3 regions of the Streptomyces sp. NPDC000075 genome follow, and region 1 is predicted to be linked to each of the others. Evidence: riboswitches for the same ligand, from Rfam matches in the RefSeq annotation. Region 1 holds a riboswitch; each other region holds the start of a gene.

Region 1 (5,902 bases):
GCGAGGGTGGTGGGGTAGACGGGGATCGGCGCGCCGGGGTTGCGCCGGATCCGCTGCTCCTTGTGGAAGTAGATCTTGGCGAATTCCAGCATGGAGCCGGAAGGCCTGGTCCTGGCCCCCACCGGGTTCTGGAAGACGCCGTCGGCGAAGTTCGGGGAGCGCAGGATGCGCTCCAGCCGTGCGCCGGACGGGTCCGCGCCGAAGGCTTCGGGCCGCAGGGCGCGCAGCCGGGGACGCAGGGGAAGGGAGCCGGTCAAGGCGCCTCCTGGGGAGTGCGGGTGGGGTGGGGTACGCCCACGACCATCCCAACGCGCACCGGCTTCCGGGGATTCCGCCCCGCCGTCTCCCGTCCGCGCGTACGGGCCGTGCGGCAGGGGCCCGGCCCGGGGCCGGGCCCTGCCGTACGGCTTACAGCGGGAGCAGGTCCGGGCGCTTGGCCTCGACGTGGTCGCCGGAGGACTCCCCGCGCAGCCGCCGCCCGATCCAGGGGACGAGGTGCTCACGCGCCCACTGGATGTTGTCCCGGGTGACGTCCACGGAGCCGCGCGGCGCGGCCGGCGGCCAGGGCTGGTCGGGGTCGGCCGGCACGTCGTAGCCGAGGACCTGCGCGGCGCGCAGCGCGACGCGGGTGTGGCCCTCGGGCGAGAGGTGGAGGCGGTCGCCGTCCCAGGCGCGGCGGTCCTGTACGGTCTTCAGCGACCAGAGGTCGAGCACGGGGCAGCCGTAGCGGTCCGCGATGGCCCGCACGTGGACGTTGTACGTCGCGATCTTGCCCCGCAGGTGCTTGAGGACCGGGACGCCCCGGGTGTCGAAGCCGGTGGTGATCATCACGAGGCCGACGGAGGCCGTGAGGTCGGCCACGGCCGCCTCGAAGCGTTCGGCGACGTCGTCGGGGTCGCTGCCGGGCCGGATGATGTCGTTGCCGCCCGCACAGAAGGAGACGAGGTCGGGGGCGAGTTCCTTGGCCCGCGGAACCTGCTCCTCCACGATCTGGTCGAGCACCTTGCCCCGTACCGCGAGGTTCGCGTACCGGAAGTCGTGCTCGTCGCGCTGATCCGCCAGGAGCACGGCGAACCGGTCCGCCCAGCCGAGATAGGAATCCCCGGGTCCCGGGTCCCCCACGCCTTCGGTGAAGCTGTCCCCGATCGCCGCGTACGAGCCGATGGTCTTGAGTGTCGTCTTCGTCGCTGCCACGGGAACCCATCCTTCACCCCCGTCGCCAACCTACGCCAACGTAATGAGGGGTTGACGGACCGTGATCTATACCACGCGGGGGATAAGGAATAAGTACAAGCGGGGCCGGGACCCCCCTCGGGTCCCGGCCCCACGCATTGCCGGCGCCATGCCGCCGGACGGTCTCAGACGCTGACGCCCTTCGAGCGGAGGTAGGCCAGCGGGTCGATGTCGGAGCCGTAGGAGGGGCCCGTGCGGATCTCGAAGTGGAGGTGCGGGCCGGTGACGTTGCCGGTGGCGCCGGAGAGCCCGATGGTCTGGCCGGCGGTGACGGTCTGGCCCGTCGAGACGTTCAGCTGGGACAGGTGGCCGTACTGGGAGTACTTGCCGTCGGCGTGCCGGATGACGACCTGGTTGCCGTACGCACCGCCCCAGCCTGCGGAAACCACGGTGCCCGCGCCGACGGCCCGGACGGTGGTGCCGGTGCTCGCGATGAAGTCGACGCCGGTGTGGTAGCCGGAGGACCACATGGCGCCGGGGGTGCGGTACGCGGTGGAGACGCCGCCGCTGACGGGGGCGACGAACCCGGCGGCGCTCGCGGGCGCGGACTGGGCGGCCGGAGCGGACTGCTTCATTCCGCGGGACGGGGCGGCGGCGCCCTTCAGCGGCGTGGCGCCGGAGGCGCCGGCCGTGCCCGCCCCGGCGGCGGAGCCCTCGGAGGCGGCGGAGCCGGAGGCGTCCTCACCGGCCGCCGGAGTGCCGGTCGAGGTCTCCTCGGCGGGCGCTTCAGCCGCCTTCGGGGCGGGGGCCGCGCCCCGGCCGCCGAGGGTCAGGCGCAGCCCCGGGTGGATGAGGGACGGGTCGTCGCCGACGGCCTCGCGGTTGTCGGCGTACAGCCGCTCCCAGCCGCCGGAGAGGCCGTGCCCGGCGGCGATCGTCGAGAGGCAGTCACCGGAGACGACCGTGTAGGTGGAGGGGGCGGCGGGGGCGGCCGTCCGCGCCGCCGTCGGGGCCTGGGCCGGGGCGGCGGCCGGGGCCGCGGCGGCGGGGGTCGCGGCCTGGGCGCCCGCGGCGGCCGTCAGCGGCAGCGCGAGGGCCGCGCCGCCGGTGCCGGCGAGGGCGAGGCCGCGGGATATGGAACGGGACTTCGGACGGCGGTGCTTACCCTTTCCGGGCATGGCGAATTCCTCTCCGGCGCCTGCGAGGTGAGCTGTCGGGTTCGGACTGGAGATGTCCGGCCGTACGGGTACGGCTTCACCCCGAGCCGTTCCGGAATGATCCGGAACGGCGGTTCACCTGGTTCCCCCGCTCCTGCCGCGCGCATGGTTGGTCGGGTGAGGTTCCCGGGCGGCGGCAGGATTAGGCGGTCCACCCGGATCGCTCGCGAAGGTAATCCAGCGGGACCACGGGCAACAAGCCGTGAATTCCCTGACGGAATAGCAGGTATGAGGGATCAACGGAATGACGGTCACCCTGCGTCCATTCCGGATCCGCAACAGCCGCCCCGGCAAGGGAATTCGGTTTTCGCGATCAGGCACGCACGGTCACCGTATGATCTGGCTCACGGAGTTCGGCCCGATCTCTCGTCCACCTATGGCAAGTTGGTCCCAACCAGAGCAATTCGGACAAGCGGCACGCGCGAAGGAGCAGACGTGACCCAGCAGATACCCCAGGACCTGCCCGCACACCCCGAGCCCACGCCCGAGATGACCGGAGTGCGCAATTTCCGTGACGTGGGCGGACTGCCGACCACGGACGGACGGAGGGTCAGGCCGGGACGACTGTTCCGAAGCGGACATCTGGCGCATGCCACCGAAACCGACGCAGAGTTCCTCTCCTCCCTCGGTCTGCACACCGTCTTCGACTTCCGCAACCGCGCCGACCGGGCCCTGGAGGGGCCGGACGTCGAACTGCCAGGCGTGCGCAACGTGAACATCCCGCTCTCGGACCCGGCCGACGGCGGGGAGTTCTGGCGGATGGTCCGCGAGGGCGGCATCGACCGGCTCCGCGCGCTCCTGGGCGGGGGCAGGGCCGCCGCCCGCATGGCGGAGTCGTACCGGGAGATGGTCCGCACCCGCACCGCCGAGCACGGCCGCGTGGTGCAGGCGCTCGCCGAGGACAGCGTGCCGGCGCTGATGCACTGCGCGGCCGGCAAGGACCGGGCGGGGCTGGCGGTCGCCGTCACCCTGCTCGCGCTCGGGGTCGACCGCGACGCGATCACGGCGGACTACATGGAGTCGGACGCCCCGCACAACCGCTACCGGATGGTGCGCCGCGACGACACCCCCGAGACCCGCGACCCCGAGGTGACCGAGCTGCTGGCGCCGCTGTTCGATGCCCGGCCCGCGTACCTGGCCGCCGCGTACGAGACCATCGACGCGCACTGGGGCGGGGTGGAGCGCTACCTCCGGGAGGGCCTCGGGCTCACCCCCGCGACCCGCGAGCGGCTGCGGGACCGGCTGCTGGACTGACCGGCCCGGCGCGGGGCCCCGGCGAACCGGGGCCCCGTACGCCGACCCCACCGCCTAGCGGTTGCCGACCGCCTGCTTCACCAGGGTCCGGCCGAAGTCCCACATCAGTGAGCCCCCGCCGTGCGCCTCGTCCATGACCTCGCGGAAGGCGGCCACGAACCGGTCCACGTCCGCCTCGTCCACGATCAGCGGCGGGATCAGCTTGATGACCTCCAGGTGGTCCCCCGAGACCTGGGTGAGGATCCGGTGCCGGTTGAGCAGCGGCACCACGACCATCTGCGCGAACAGCCCCTTGCGGGCCGCCTGGAGCATCGCCCAGCGGCCGCGCAGGCCCAGCGAGGACGGCCGGCCGAACTCGATGCCGATCATCAGCCCGCGGCCCCGCACCTCGTGCAGCATCTCGTACTCGTCCACCAGGGCGGCCAGCCGCCCGCGCAGCAGGTCGCCCATGGCACGGGCGTTGGCCACCACCTCCTCGTCCTCCATGACGTGGAGGACCGCCAGCCCGGCGGCCATCGCCTGCGCGTTGGAGCCGAAGCTCGCGGAGTGCACCAGCACCCGGTCCATGGACGAGTACACCTTCTGGAAGATCCAGTCCTTGCCCAGGGTCGCCCCGACGGGCACGTAGCCGCCGGAGAGGGCCTTGGCCACGCAGACCAGGTCCGGCTCCACGCCCGGTTCGTTCTGGTACGCGTAGAAGTCCCCGGTACGGCCCAGTCCGGTCTGCACCTCGTCGGCGATCAGGAGCGCCTTGTGCCGGTGCAGGAGCTCCTGGGCGGCGCGCAGGAACCCGGGCGGGGCCGCGTGCACCCCCTTGCCCTGGATCGGCTCGACGACGAAGGCGGCCACGTCGCCCCGGCGCAGCTCGCGCTCCAGGGCCGCCAGGTCCCCGAGCGCGATCTTCGTGTCGGGCAGCAGCGGGGCGAAGCCGTCGCGGAAGCCGCCCTCCCCGTTGACCGACAGGGAGCCGGTGGTGAGCCCGTGGAAGGCGTGGTCGCAGTAGAGGATCCTGGGCCGGCCGGTGGCGTAGCGGGCGAACTTCAGGGCGGTCTCGACCGCCTCGGTGCCGCTGTTGCCGAAGAAGACGCGGTCCAGGTGGGGGCTGTGGGAGAGCAGCTTCTCGGCCAGCAGGCCGGGCAGCGGCTGGCAGTCGAAGCGGGTCAGGTCGGCGAGGTCCGCGTCCAGGACGTCGTGCAGGGCCCGGCGGACCACGGGGTGGTGGCGGCCCAGGCCCATCACCCCGAAGCCGGCGAGCATGTCGAGGTAGTCGTTGCCCTCGGCGTCCCAGAAGTGGGCGCCCTCGGCGCGTACGTAGACCTTGTCGAAGCCGATGGTGCGCAGCATGCGGGGCAGCTGGTGGTTGAGGTGGCGGGCGTGCAGCTCGTAGCGTTCGCCGCCGCGCTCGGCCAGCAGGGCGGCGAGGTCGAACCCGCCGCCCCGGCCGGCCGCCGCCCGCGGCTCCGTCATGACGACGCGTCCCGGTTCCCGGCGACCGTCTCGCGGGCGGCGCGCAGGGACTCCTTGAGGGAGCCCATGGTGGCGAGGACGGCGGTGGGCTCGTACCCGCAGTGCGCCATGCAGTTCGCGCAGCGCGGGTCCTTTCCGCGGCCGTACTTGCTCCAGTCGGTGTCGTTCACCAGTTCCCGGTAGGTGGGGACGTATCCGTCGCTCATCAGATAGCAGGGGCGCTGCCAGCCGAAGAGGGAGTAATTCGGAATGGCCCAGGCGGTGCAGGGGAAATCCGCTTTCCCTTCCAGGAAGTCCAGGAAGAGCGGGGAGTGGTTGAGCCGCCAGCGGCGGCGGTTGCCGCCCGCGAAGGCCTTCTTGAACAGTTCCCGGGTCTGTTCGACGCCGAGGAAGTGCTCCTGGTCGGGGGCCTTTTCGTAGGCGTAGGCGGGCGAGATCATCATCTCGTCGACCTGGAGGTCGTCATTGAGGTAGTTCAGCACCTCGATGACGGTCTGGGGGGTGTCGGTGTTGAAGAACGTGGAGTTGGTGGTCACCCGGAATCCGCGCCGCTTGGCCTCCTTGATGGCGGCCACGGCCTCGTCGAAGACCCCTTCCTTGGCCACGGACTCGTCGTGGCGTTCGCGCAGTCCGTCGATGTGCACGGCGAAGGCGAAGTAGGGGGACGGGGTGAACTTCTCGATCTTCTTGCGGAGCAGCAGGGCGTTGGTGCAGAGGAAGACGTACTTCCGGCGGGCCACCAGCTGGCGCACGATCTCGTGGATCTGGGGGTGCATCAGGGGCTCGCCGCC
Region 2 (5,902 bases), on a different contig from region 1:
GGTGACGACCAGGCCCTTGCGGCGGGCCGTCACGTCCTCCACGGCCACCGTCGCGCGGATCCGGAAGGTGCCCCGGCCGTTCTCGTAGGCGTCCTTGATCCCGGACAGGCCCACGATGCGGCCGCCGGTGGGCAGGTCGGGACCCGGCACGAAGCGCATCAGCGCCTCCAGGTCCGCCTCCGGGTAGCGGATCAGGTGGCGGGCGGCCGCGATGACCTCGCCCAGGTTGTGCGGCGGCATGTTGGTGGCCATGCCGACCGCGATCCCGGACGTGCCGTTGACCAGCAGGTTCGGGTAGGCGGCGGGCAGGGTGACGGGCTCGCGTTCCTGGCCGTCGTAGTTGGCGGCGAAGTCGACGGTGTCCTCGTCGATCGACTCCGTCATCAGCGACGTCGCGTCGGCCATCTTGCACTCGGTGTAGCGCATCGCGGCCGGCGGGTCGTCGTTGCCGAGCGAACCGAAGTTGCCGTGGCCGTCGACCAGCGGCAGCCGCATCGAGAACGGCTGGGCCATGCGCACGAGGGCGTCGTAGATCGACTGGTCGCCGTGCGGGTGGAGCTTGCCCATCACCTCGCCGACGACGCGGGCGCACTTCACGTACCCGCGGTCGGGGCGCAGGCCCATCTCGTTCATCTGGTAGACGATGCGCCGGTGTACCGGCTTCATGCCGTCCCGGGCGTCCGGCAGGGCCCGGGAGTAGATCACCGAGTACGCGTACTCGAGGAAGGAGCCCTGCATTTCGTCGACGACGTCGATGTCGAGGATCTTCTCCTCGAAATCCTCCGGCGGCGGGGTCTTCGTGCTGCGGCGGGCCATCGCTGCGGCGCTCCTAACCAAGATTCGGGGGGTGTACGTGCTGGGGTGTGCGACGGGGTCGACGCGGACCATTGTGGCCCGAGGCACCGACAACGCCGACCCCGACCCTGGGGGTACCCCCTGGACGGAGTCCTCGGGGGAGCCCGGGGACTGGGAACTTCTCCGCGCACCTGCGCGCTTGCATACAGTGGCAGGCCGATAGGAAATCTCTGCATCGCGATCGAAGGGACCACATGCCCATGGGTCACACGGCCACAGCTCAGGCCGGCTCCGGCGGCCTGACAGCGACCGAGCACCGGCTGGCCAACGGCCTGCGCGTGGTGCTGTCCGAGGACCACCTCACCCCGGTCGCCGCCGTCTGCCTCTGGTACGACGTCGGCTCGCGCCACGAAGTCAAGGGGCGGACCGGTCTGGCTCACCTCTTCGAGCACCTGATGTTCCAGGGCTCGGCGAGCGTACCGGGCAACGGGCACTTCGAGCTCGTCCAGGGCGCCGGCGGTTCGCTGAACGGCACCACCAGCTTCGAGCGCACGAACTACTTCGAGACGATGCCGGCCCACCAGCTGGAGCTCGCCCTGTGGCTGGAGGCGGACCGCATGGGCTCGCTGCTCGCCGCCCTGGACGAGGAGTCCATGGAGAACCAGCGCGACGTCGTCAAGAACGAGCGCCGCCAGCGCTACGACAACGTCCCGTACGGCACGGCCTTCGAGCGGCTGACCGCCCTGGCCTACCCCGAGGGCCACCCGTACCACCACACCCCGATCGGCTCCATGGCCGATCTGGACGCCGCCTCCCTCGAGGACGCCCGGAACTTCTTCCGTACGTACTACGCGCCCAACAACGCCGTCCTGTCGGTCGTGGGCGACATCGACCCCGAGCGCACCCTCGCCTGGGTCGAGAAGTACTTCGGCAGCATCCCGGCGCACGACGGCAAGCAGCCGCCCCGCGACGGCACCCTCCCCGAGACCATGGGCGGGCAGCTCCGCGAGGAGATCGTCGAGGAGGTCCCGGCCCGCGCGCTGATGGCCGCCTACCGCCTGCCGCACGACGGCACCCGCGAGTGCGACGCCGCCGACGTGGCGCTGACGATCCTCGGCGGCGGCGAGTCCTCCCGCCTGCACAACCGCCTGGTCCGCCGCGACCAGAGCGCCGTCGCGGCCGGCTTCGGCCTGCTGCGGCTGGCCGGCGCCCCCTCCCTGGGCTGGCTGGACGTCAAGACCTCCAGCGGCGTCGAGGTCCCCGCCATCGAGGCGGCCGTCGACGAGGAGCTCGCCCGGTTCGCCGCCGAGGGCCCCACGGCCGACGAGATGGAGCGCGCCCAGGCGCAGCTGGAGCGCGAGTGGCTGGACCGGCTGGGCACCGTCGCCGGCCGCGCCGACGAACTGTGCCGCTTTGCGGTCCTGTTCGGCGACCCGCAGCTGGCCCTGACCGCCGTCCAGCGGGTCCTGGCCGTCACCGCGGAGGAGGTGCAGGCCGTGGCCGCCGCCCGGCTGCGCCCCGACAACCGCGCGGTCCTGGTCTACGAGCCGCTGCCCGGCTCCGAAGAGAACGACGAGAGCGACGAGAACGAGGGGGCGGAGCAGTGAGCGACACCGCAGCCGTCACGATGACCTTCCACCCGCGCCCGGAGGCCGGCGAGGCCGCGCCGTGGGCCTTCCCCGCCCCCGAGCGCTCCACCCTCGGCAACGGCCTGACCCTGCTGCGCTGCCACCGCCCCGGCCAGCAGGTCGTCGCCGTCGAGGTCAACCTCGCGGCCCCGCTCGACGCCGAGCCCGAGGGTCTCGACGGGGTGGCCACCATCATGGCCCGCGCCCTGTCGGAGGGCACCGACAAGCACTCCGCCGAGGAGTTCGCCGCCGAGCTGGAGCGCTGCGGCGCCACCCTCGACGCCCACGCCGACCACCCCGGCCTGCGCGTCTCCCTGGAGGTCCCGGTCTCCCGCCTGCCCAAGGCGCTCGGGCTGCTGGCCGAGGCGCTGCGCGCCCCCGCCTTCGACGACGCCGAGGTCGCCCGGCTGGTGCGCAACCGGCTCGACGAGATCCCGCACGAGCAGGCGAACCCGCAGCGCCGCGCGGCCAAGGAGCTCTCCAAGGAGCTGTTCCCGGCCACGCTGCGCATGTCCCGCCCCCGCCAGGGCACGGAGGAGACGGTCGCGCGGATCGACTCCGCCGCCGTGCGCGCCTTCTTCGAGGCCCACGTACGCCCCTCCACCGCCACCGCGGTGATCGTCGGCGACCTGACCGGCGTCGACCTGGACGCTGTCCTCGCCGACACCCTGGGCGCCTGGACGGGCAACACCGCCGAGCCCCTGCCGGTACCGCCGGTGACGGCCGACGACACCGGCCGCGTGATCATCGTGGACCGGCCCGGGGCCGTCCAGACCCAGCTGCTGATCGGCCGGATCGGGCCGGACCGGCACGACATCGTCTGGGCCCCGCAGGTCCTCGGCACCTACTGCCTGGGCGGCACCCTGACCTCCCGTCTGGACAAGGTGCTGCGCGAGGAGAAGGGCTACACGTACGGCGTGCGCGCCTTCGGCCAGGTGCTGCGCTCCACGGCCGACGGCAAGGGCGCCTCGATGCTCGCCATCAGCGGCTCGGTGGACACCCCCAACACCGGTCCGGCCCTGGCGGACCTGTGGCAGGTGCTGCGCACCCTCGCCGCCGAGGGCCTCACGGACGCCGAGCGCGACGTGGCGGTGCAGAACCTGGTGGGCGTGGCCCCGCTGAAGTTCGAGACGGCCGCCTCGGTCGCCGGGACGCTGGCCGACCAGGTGGAGCAGGAGCTGCCGGACGACTACCAGGCGCGGCTGTACGCGCGGCTGGCCGAAACCGGTACGGCGGAGGCCACTTCGGCGGTCGTGAGCGCCTTCCCGGTGGACCGGCTGGTCACGATCCTCGTCGGCGACGCGGCGCAGATCGAGGAGCCCGTCCTGGCCCTCGGGATCGGCGAGGTCACGGTCGTCACCAACTGACCGGCGGTCTACCGGCAACTGACCGGAAGTCGGCCTGATCCCACCCCACGCGGAGGGGGCCCGGTGGAGCGTCCACCGGGCCCCCTTTGTCCGTTTAGTGATGTGGTTGCGGTTATGCGGTGTGGCGTACGCAACAAATCCGCTCGTCTGTTTGGCGATTGACTGATGATCCGCCTAGCGTCAGGCGTGCTGTCCGTCAGTTGTGCCAGCCGCATCCGCGGCACCGGACAGCGATCGCCGAGTCCCCGTCAGGCGCGAGCCTGGGGAGCCGGGGACCCACATCAGTCCCTGGGGTGAATCGGACCGCCTCGTCAGAGGGGGGCCGTAGGAGACCTTCCTGCTCCGAACCCGTCAGCTAACCCGGTAGGCGAGAGGGAAGGAAAGGATCACCCCCGCCATGGCGTTTGGCAGTCGTGCAGCCGGTTCCGGTAAGCACCGTGGTTCGAGCCGTCTGAGCCGCAAGACCGCCGGCTACGCCGGCATAGCCGCCCTTGCCACCACCGGCGTGGTGGGCACCCTGGCGGCCCCCGCCTTCGCCGCCGACTCCCACGGGGGCCCCTCCGTCGAGGACACCGGCGCGCTGAACGCCGTCGTCGTCGCCGACGGCCTCCAGGACGACATCGAGGTCCAGGCCGCGACCCAGCAGACCGCCGCCGAGTCCGTCGCCGCCCAGGCGCAGGCCGAGGCCGACGCGAAGACCCGCGCCTTCGAGGCCAAGCGCATGGCCGAGGCCAAGGAGAAGGCCGAGAAGGAAGCCGCGGAGAAGGCCGCCAAGGAAGAGGCCCGCAAGCGCGCCAACACCTTCGTCGCCCCGGTCGACGGCTCCTACGTCAGCACCCAGTACGGCGCCGGCGGCGGCATGTGGTCCTCCGGCAGCCACACCGGCATCGACTTCCACGCGGACGAGGGCACCTCCGTCCACGCGGTGGGCGCGGGCACGATCGTCGAGGCCGGCTGGGGCGGCGCCTACGGCAACAACGTCGTGATCCGCCACAACGACGGCACCTACACCCAGTACGGCCACCTGATGTCGCTGAGCGTCTCGGTCGGCGAGACCGTCACCGCCGGCCAGCAGATCGGCCTGTCGGGCTCCACCGGCAACTCCAGCGGCCCGCACCTGCACTTCGAGGCCCGCACCGGCGCCACGTACGGCACGGACATCAACCCCCTGGCCTACCTGCGCCAGCACGGCGTCGGCATCTGACCCGGCACCCGACCTGACCTTTCCACGCGAAGGCCCCGGCTCCCCGAGCCGGGGCCTTCCGCGTTTCCGTTCCGGATTTCCGGGCGTTCTCGGAAATCCTCGTGTGTTGCAATAGAGTCGCAGTGGCAGCACGGTCGATCGGAACGAAACCCAGCGGAGGTCCGGCCTTGCGTATTCCGGCGCACGCGGTGTGTACAGCAATTCGCGACGATATCGTCTCGGGCTTTTTCGGGCCGGGCGGCCGGCTGACCGAGGAGGTGCTCGCCCGCCGGTACGGGGTCTCGCGCGTGCCGGTGCGCGAGGCGCTGCGCACGCTGGAGTCGGAGGGGTTCGTCATCACCCGGCGCCACGCGGGGGCCTGCGTGGCCGAGCCGAGCGAGCAGGAGGCGGCCGATCTGCTGGAGCTGCGGATGCTGCTGGAGCCCCTCGCCGCCTCGCGCGCGGCCCGGCGGCGGACCGAGGCGCACCTGAGGGTGCTGCGGGGGCTGGTGCGGCTGGGCCAGGAGCGGGCCAGGCGGGCGCAGGGGGAGGACCTGCGGTCGCTGGGCAGCTGGTTCCACGAGACCCTGGCGCAGGCGTCCGGCAGCCCGGGGCTGATCGCGCTGCTGACGCAGACCAGGCGCAAGGTCGCCTGGCTGTACGAGGTGGGGGCGCCGGTGCGGCCCGTGGAGTCCTGGGCGGAGCACGGGGCGGTCGTCGACGCGGTGGCGCGGGGGGACGCGGAACGGGCCCGCACGCTGGCCGCGCTCCACGCGGAGCGGGCGATGGGTGTTTTCCGGCCCCGGGTGAGGACTTTGCAACGTGCCGTAAACACGGCGGGTGGCCGGAATTAACGCGGGGCGTGTAAGAAAAAGAGGGGCGCCGGAATTGTTTTCCGCCGTGTATTCACGGCGGGGTGATTATCGGCG
Region 3 (5,902 bases), on a different contig from region 1:
ACGTCCTCGGTCTCGCCGGAGCGGTGGGACATCATGCACTTGAAGCCGTTGCGCTGGGCCATCTCGACGGCGTCGAGGGTCTCGGTCAGCGAACCGATCTGGTTCACCTTGACGAGCAGGGCGTTCGCGGAGCCCTCCTCGATACCGCGGGCCAGGCGCTCCGGGTTGGTGACGAAGAGGTCGTCGCCGACGATCTGGACCTTGGAGCCCAGGCGGTCGGTGATGGTCTTCCAGCCGGCCCAGTCGTCCTCGAACAGCGGGTCCTCGATGGAGACGAGCGGGTACGCCTCGACGAGCTCGGCGTAGTAGTCGGTCATCTCGGCGGCCGAGCGGGACTGGCCCTCGAACTCGTACTTGCCGTCCTTGTAGAACTCGGACGCGGCGACGTCGAGCGCGAGCGCGATGTCCTTGCCCGGGGTGTAGCCGGCCTGCTTGATGGCCTCGATGATGAGGTCGAGCGCGGCGCGGTTGGACTCCAGGTTCGGGGCGAAGCCGCCCTCGTCGCCCAGGCCGGTGGACAGGCCCTTGGTGTGCAGGACCTTCTTGAGGGTGTGGTAGACCTCGGCACCCCAGCGCAGCGCCTCGGAGAAGGACTCCGCGCCGATCGGGGCGATCATGAACTCCTGGATGTCCACGTTGGAGTCGGCGTGCGACCCGCCGTTGAGGATGTTCATCATCGGAACGGGCAGCAGGTGCGCGTTCGGTCCGCCCAGGTAGCGGAAGAGCGGGAGGTCCGAGGCCTCCGACGCGGCGTGCGCGACGGCGAGGGAGACGCCGAGGATGGCGTTGGCGCCGAGGGAGCCCTTGTTGTCGGTGGCGTCGAGGTCGAACATGGCCTGGTCGATCAGGCGCTGCTCGGTGGCGTCGTAACCGACGAGCTCCGGGCCGATCTGCTCGATGACCGCGAGGACGGCCTTCTCGACGCCCTTGCCCATGTAACGGTTGGGGTCACCGTCACGGAGCTCGATGGCCTCGAAGGCACCGGTGGAGGCGCCGGACGGAACGGCAGCACGGCCGGTGCTGCCGTCGTCGAGGCCCACCTCGACCTCGACCGTGGGGTTGCCTCGGGAGTCCAGGATTTCCCGGGCTACGACGACGTCGATGGACGGCACGAGCATCTCCTTCTGGGATGTGACGCTGGGTGTGCGGTGGCGTGGGGCCTGGGACGGCCTCGCCGACTAGAGCCTAACCGGCTCCGGGCGGTCGGCTGGCCGACCGCCCGGGTCCTGGGACGAAAAAGGGGCCGAATACCCGTCTTCCGGGACATAGGACCCTGGAAATGCGGGGCCCGGTCGCGGAAAACAGGCGGCCCGGCCCCGGACATGACGACGCCCGGCGCGCGGGGGGATGCGCGCCGGGCGTCGATGCCGCGGGCCGTACCGGGGTACTGCTCGGGTGTTACGCGGGAATTCAGCTGAGCTTCAGCTTCTGCCCCGGGAAGATCAGGTCAGCGTCCTTGACGATGTCCTTGTTCAGGTCGAAGAGCTTCTCCCAGCCGCCCTTGACGCCGTTGGCGTCGGCGATGGTGCCGAGGGTGTCACCCTCCTTGACCGTGTACGAGCCGTTGCCGGTGGCCGGGGTCTCGGCCTTCGGGGTCGACGGCTTCGACGGGGCCGGCTTCGAGGGGGTCCAGCCGGAGCCGGAGCCGGTGCTCTTGGTCTCGGTGTCGGCCTTCGGGGTGGAGGGCTTCGCCGGGGCGGGCTTGGCCGGGGCCGGCTTGGTCTCCGGCTTCGGCTTGGCCGGGGTGGTGGTCGAGCCGCCGCCGTTGTAGGCGGAGTTGGACAGGCCGACGCCGCAGGACGGCCAGGCGCCCTTGCCCTGGCCCTTGAGGACCTTCTCGGCGATGGCTATCTGCTGCGACTTGCTGGCCTGGTTGGCCTGCGCGGCGTACGCCTTGCCGCCGTACGCGGCCCACGTGGAGGCGGAGAACTGGAGGCCGCCGTAGTAACCGTTGCCGGTGTTGATGGACCAGTTACCGCCGGACTCGCACGCGGCGACCTTGTCCCACTCCGAGACGGTGGCGGCGCTGGCGGAGCCGGCGGCCATCAGCGGGGCGGCGACGGCCACGCCGGCGACACCGGCGAGCGTGACGATGCGGACGGCCTTGGAGCCGCGACGGTGCTTGCCCTTGCCGGAAAGCAGCATGGAGTTCTCCTCACCGACGCCTTCGAGGTGAGCTGTCGGGTTCGGGCGGATGAGTTGCCCGGCCGCGCTGCTGCGCGTCTTCACCCCTAGCCGGTACGCGGGCCGTCTCTCAACGGCCTTTCCCGGCAACTACCTTGGTTCCCCCGCTCCTGCCAACGGCGCTTGCGCGACGACTGTTCCCTCCGGCCGCCGGCAGGATTCGGCGATGCGGTCGAAGGAGCCCGCGGTGGCGAGCGACTCAGAAGGTAGACAGGTCTCTCCCCGATGTTCAACGTGTGATTTTGGGGAGAAACCGGCCTACTTGCGTTCCTCGGGAGCACGTTTGCGCAGGTCGGAGCGGGGTTTGCGGAAGTTCCGGAATGAGACACGCCAGTTGTCCGGAAGAGATGCATGTCTCACTTGCCGATAACGGACATTCAGCCCGTAACGGCTGCCCGAACTACCCCTATTTCTTGGTTAGATCCAGGTTCTGACCGGGCTTGATGAGATCCGCGTCCGTGCCGATGACCTGCTCGTTGGCCTTGTAGAGGGCGCTCCATCCGCCCTTGAGGCCGTTGGCGTCCGCGATGGCCGCCAGGTTGTCGCCCGGCTTCACCGTGTACGTGGGCTGCGCGGCGGCGGCTGACGCCGCGCCAGGGGCCGCCGGCACCTCCAGGGCGGCCGGGCCGCGGTGCTTGCCGCTGCCGTCGGTGGCTCCTGTGGTGGGAGTGGCCGAAGGGGAGGGCGTGGCGCCCGGGGTGGCCGGGGCCGTCGGGTCGACCGGGGCGGTCGGGGTGCCGGGGGTGGACGGATTGGCCGGGTTGCCCTGGTTGTTGGAGTTGCCCGGGTTGCCCGGATTTCCCTGGCCGTTCTGGTTGCCCAGACCGTTCCCGTTGCCCGGGTCGCCCGGGTTGCCCGGGTTCGCGGGAGTGGTGGGCGGGACGGTGGGGCCGGTCGTCGGGGTGGGCGTCACGCCGTAGTCCGGCTCCGGCATGACGGGCAGTCCGCTGACGGCGCCCAGCGGGTAGTCCGGCAGCACGCTCGGGGACGGGGCGCCGGGCGCCGGGGTGGGCGCCCCGAAGTCCGTGGAGGAGCCGCCCTTGCCGGTGGCGGGCACCGTGAAGTCCGGGCGGACCGGGGCGGCGCCGACCGGCCCGGGGGTCTTGGAGGTGCCGGTGTCCACGTCGGCCTTGGGCCCGCCCTTGGTCAGCCCCGCCGAGGTGGAGCACAGCGACCACGCCTGGGGCCCCTGGGAGTCCAGCACCCGCTCGGCGACGGCTATCTGCTGGGAGCGGCTCGCCAGGTCGGGGCGCTCCGCGAACTCGAGTCCGCCCGCGTTCTTCCACTGCTCCAGGGTGAACTGGAGTCCGCCGTAGGCCCCGCTGCCGGAGTTGGCGCTCCACGTGCCGCCGCTCTCGCAGTCGGCGACCTTGTCCCACGTCGCGGTGTCGGCCGCGCTCGCGCCGGTGGCGGCGAGCAACGGCAGGGCCAGCGCTGAGCCGGTGACACCGGCGGTGACGACGATGGCGGGGACCTGACGGGGTCGTCTGTGGCGGCCGTTCCCGGGAAGCATGAGGCTGCACCTTTCGTATAACGGCGGGGTAACGGCAGAACCTAGCTCCCTTCGAACGGATGTCACAAGTTCGGCCGAGGACTGAATTCCGGTCAGTTCCGCAGCCCCACCGGGGTTCGCGCGCCGCCTCAGGCGTTCGGGACTGTGAAGCGGACGGGGAGGGTGCGCAGCCCCCGCATGATGAGTCCGCCGCGCCAGCGCAGGTCCGTAGGGGGAACGGCAAGTTCCAGATCCGGCAGACGCTTCAGCAAAGTCGCGAGCGCCGTCTGGCCCTCCAGACGGGCGAGCGGGGCGCCGAGGCAGTAGTGGATCCCGTGGCCGTATCCGAGGTGCTGATTGTCACTCCGGGAGAGGTCGAGGGTGTCCGGATCGTCGAAGCGCGCGGGGTCGCGGTCGGCCGCCGCGAGGACCACCAGCACGGGGTCGCCGACGGCGATGTCCTGCCCGCCGAGGGTCAGCGGGCGGGTGGCGAACCGCCAGGTGGCCAGCTCCACCGGGCCGTCGTAGCGCAGCAGCTCCTCGATCCCGGTCTCCAGCAGGGCGGTCTCGCCCGCCGCGAGGGAGTCCTGGAGGCGGGCGCGCTGGCCGGGGTTCATGAAGAGGGAGTGGACGCCGTTGCCGATGAGGTTCACGGTCGTCTCGAAGCCGGCGAAGAGGAGGATGAAGGCCATCGCGGTGGCCTCGGCCTCCGTCAGGTGGTCTCCGTGGTCACTCGCCCGGATCAGGTCGGAGATGAGGTCGTTGCCCAGATCATCCCGCTTGCGGTGGATCAGTTCCCCGAGATAGGTGCGCATCCGCTTCACCGACCGGGCGACCCCGCCGCGCGGTCCGCCGCCGTGGCGGATCATCATCCCGGCCCAGTCGCGGAAGTCGTCCTGGTCCTCGCGCGGTACGCCGAGCATCTCGCAAATGGCGTAGATGGGGAGCGGGAACGCGAACTCGTGGATGAGGTCCGCCTCCCCCGTCCCTGCGGCCCCCGCCTTTTCCACGATGGCGTCGATGAGGTGGTCGGTCAGCTCCTGCACGCGCGGGGTGAACTCCGCGACGCGGCGCGGGGTGAAGGCCTTCGACACCAGCCGGCGCAGCCGGGTGTGGTCCGGCGGGTCGATGTTGAGCAGGTGGGTCATCAGCTCCGCCTTGCGCTCCCCGGGGATCCCGGTCTTGCCCTTGGCGTGCGCCGGCTCCGCGTGGTGCGCCGGGTTCTTGCTCAGCCGCTGGTCGGCGAGGGCCTGGCGGGCGTCCGCGTACCGGGTCACCAGCCAGGCCTCGACCCCGCTGGGCAGCGTGGCGCGGTGCACCGGGGAGTGCTCGCGCATCCAGGCGTAGGCCGGGTAGGGGTCGGTGGCGAACTCCCAGTCGAAGAGGGTCGGCGCCTCGGGGACGGAAGGGGCGGGCGGGGTGGCGGGGGTCTGCTCGTGCACCCGTCGACGGTATCCCGGCTCGCTACCGGCCATCCTTTATATGCGGTTCGTCGCGGCTGTCCGCAGATCGGCCATCACTTGACGGCGGCTTGTCCGGCATTCCTACTTCGGTCCTGTGGACGTGAGGATCTTGAAGAGCAGTTTCGCGGTGGTGGAGAGACGGGCCGAGCACGCGGTCAAGTTCTTCTACTCCCACCTCTTCTGGCACAACCCCGGGATCCGCCGGCTGTTCCCGGACTCCGCCGGGGAGCTGGAGCGCCAGCGCGACCGGCTCTTCGCCGCGCTCACCCACGTCGTCTCCCATCTGGAGAACGACACGCTCCTCCCCTATCTCCGCGACCTCGGCCGCGACCACCGCAAGTTCCTCGTCGGCCCCGAGCACTACGCCGCCGTCGGCTCCAGCCTGCTCGCCGCCCTCGCCACCACCTCCGGTGCCGCCTGGACCCCCGAGGTGGAAAAGGCGTGGAGCGAGGCCTACCAGGTGATGGCCGACGCCATGACGGCCGGCGCCGCCGCGAGCGAGGACCCGCCCTGGTGGGACGCCGAGGTCGTACGCCACCTCCAGTACGGGGAGGACATCGGCGTGCTGACGCTGTCCCCCCGCGCCCCGCTCCCGTACCGGCCCGGCCAGTACGTCAGCGTGAACAGCCCCCGCGTCCCGGCCGTCTGGCGCACCTACTCCCTCGCCAACGCCCCCCGCCCCGACCACACGGTCGACCTGCACGTCAGCCGGATCGAGGGCGGCCTGCTCAGCACCGCCCTGGTCCGCGAGATCCAGCTCGGC

What was found. Region 1 has a riboswitch for cyclic di-AMP ahead of ABT403_RS20110 (LysM peptidoglycan-binding domain-containing M23 family metallopeptidase). Riboswitches for the same ligand answer to the same signal wherever they lie in the genome.
Region 2: it holds a riboswitch for cyclic di-AMP, as region 1 does, so the genes downstream of both, ABT403_RS09465 (M23 family metallopeptidase) here and ABT403_RS20110 (LysM peptidoglycan-binding domain-containing M23 family metallopeptidase) in region 1, are expected to answer to the same signal.
Region 3: it holds a riboswitch for cyclic di-AMP, as region 1 does, so the genes downstream of both, ABT403_RS34995 (transglycosylase family protein) here and ABT403_RS20110 (LysM peptidoglycan-binding domain-containing M23 family metallopeptidase) in region 1, are expected to answer to the same signal.

Annotation. Positions count from the first base shown of each region.
Region 1 covers NZ_JBEPFL010000016.1:102,779-108,680, reverse strand. Annotated here, with positions in the region: gene ABT403_RS20120 (MBL fold metallo-hydrolase) at 1-257, opposite strand, end outside; gene ABT403_RS20115 (SGNH/GDSL hydrolase family protein) at 409-1,194, opposite strand; gene ABT403_RS20110 (LysM peptidoglycan-binding domain-containing M23 family metallopeptidase) at 1,359-2,351, opposite strand; cyclic di-AMP (ydaO/yuaA leader) riboswitch at 2,356-2,516, opposite strand; gene ABT403_RS20105 (tyrosine-protein phosphatase) at 2,880-3,644, shown strand; gene ABT403_RS20100 (aspartate aminotransferase family protein) at 3,699-5,111, opposite strand; gene hpnH (adenosyl-hopene transferase HpnH) at 5,108-5,902, opposite strand, start outside.
Region 2 covers NZ_JBEPFL010000006.1:26,372-32,273, forward strand. Annotated here, with positions in the region: gene ABT403_RS09450 (DNA gyrase/topoisomerase IV subunit A) at 1-816, opposite strand, end outside; gene ABT403_RS09455 (M16 family metallopeptidase) at 1,056-2,402, shown strand; gene ABT403_RS09460 (M16 family metallopeptidase) at 2,423-3,790, shown strand; cyclic di-AMP (ydaO/yuaA leader) riboswitch at 4,016-4,175, shown strand; gene ABT403_RS09465 (M23 family metallopeptidase) at 4,188-4,994, shown strand; gene ABT403_RS09470 (GntR family transcriptional regulator) at 5,162-5,827, shown strand.
Region 3 covers NZ_JBEPFL010000046.1:4,853-10,754, forward strand. Annotated here, with positions in the region: gene eno (phosphopyruvate hydratase) at 1-1,118, opposite strand, end outside; gene ABT403_RS34995 (transglycosylase family protein) at 1,411-2,145, opposite strand; cyclic di-AMP (ydaO/yuaA leader) riboswitch at 2,148-2,316, opposite strand; gene ABT403_RS35000 (transglycosylase family protein) at 2,591-3,697, opposite strand; gene ABT403_RS35005 (cytochrome P450 family protein) at 3,826-5,118, opposite strand; gene ABT403_RS35010 (globin domain-containing protein) at 5,240-5,902, shown strand, end outside.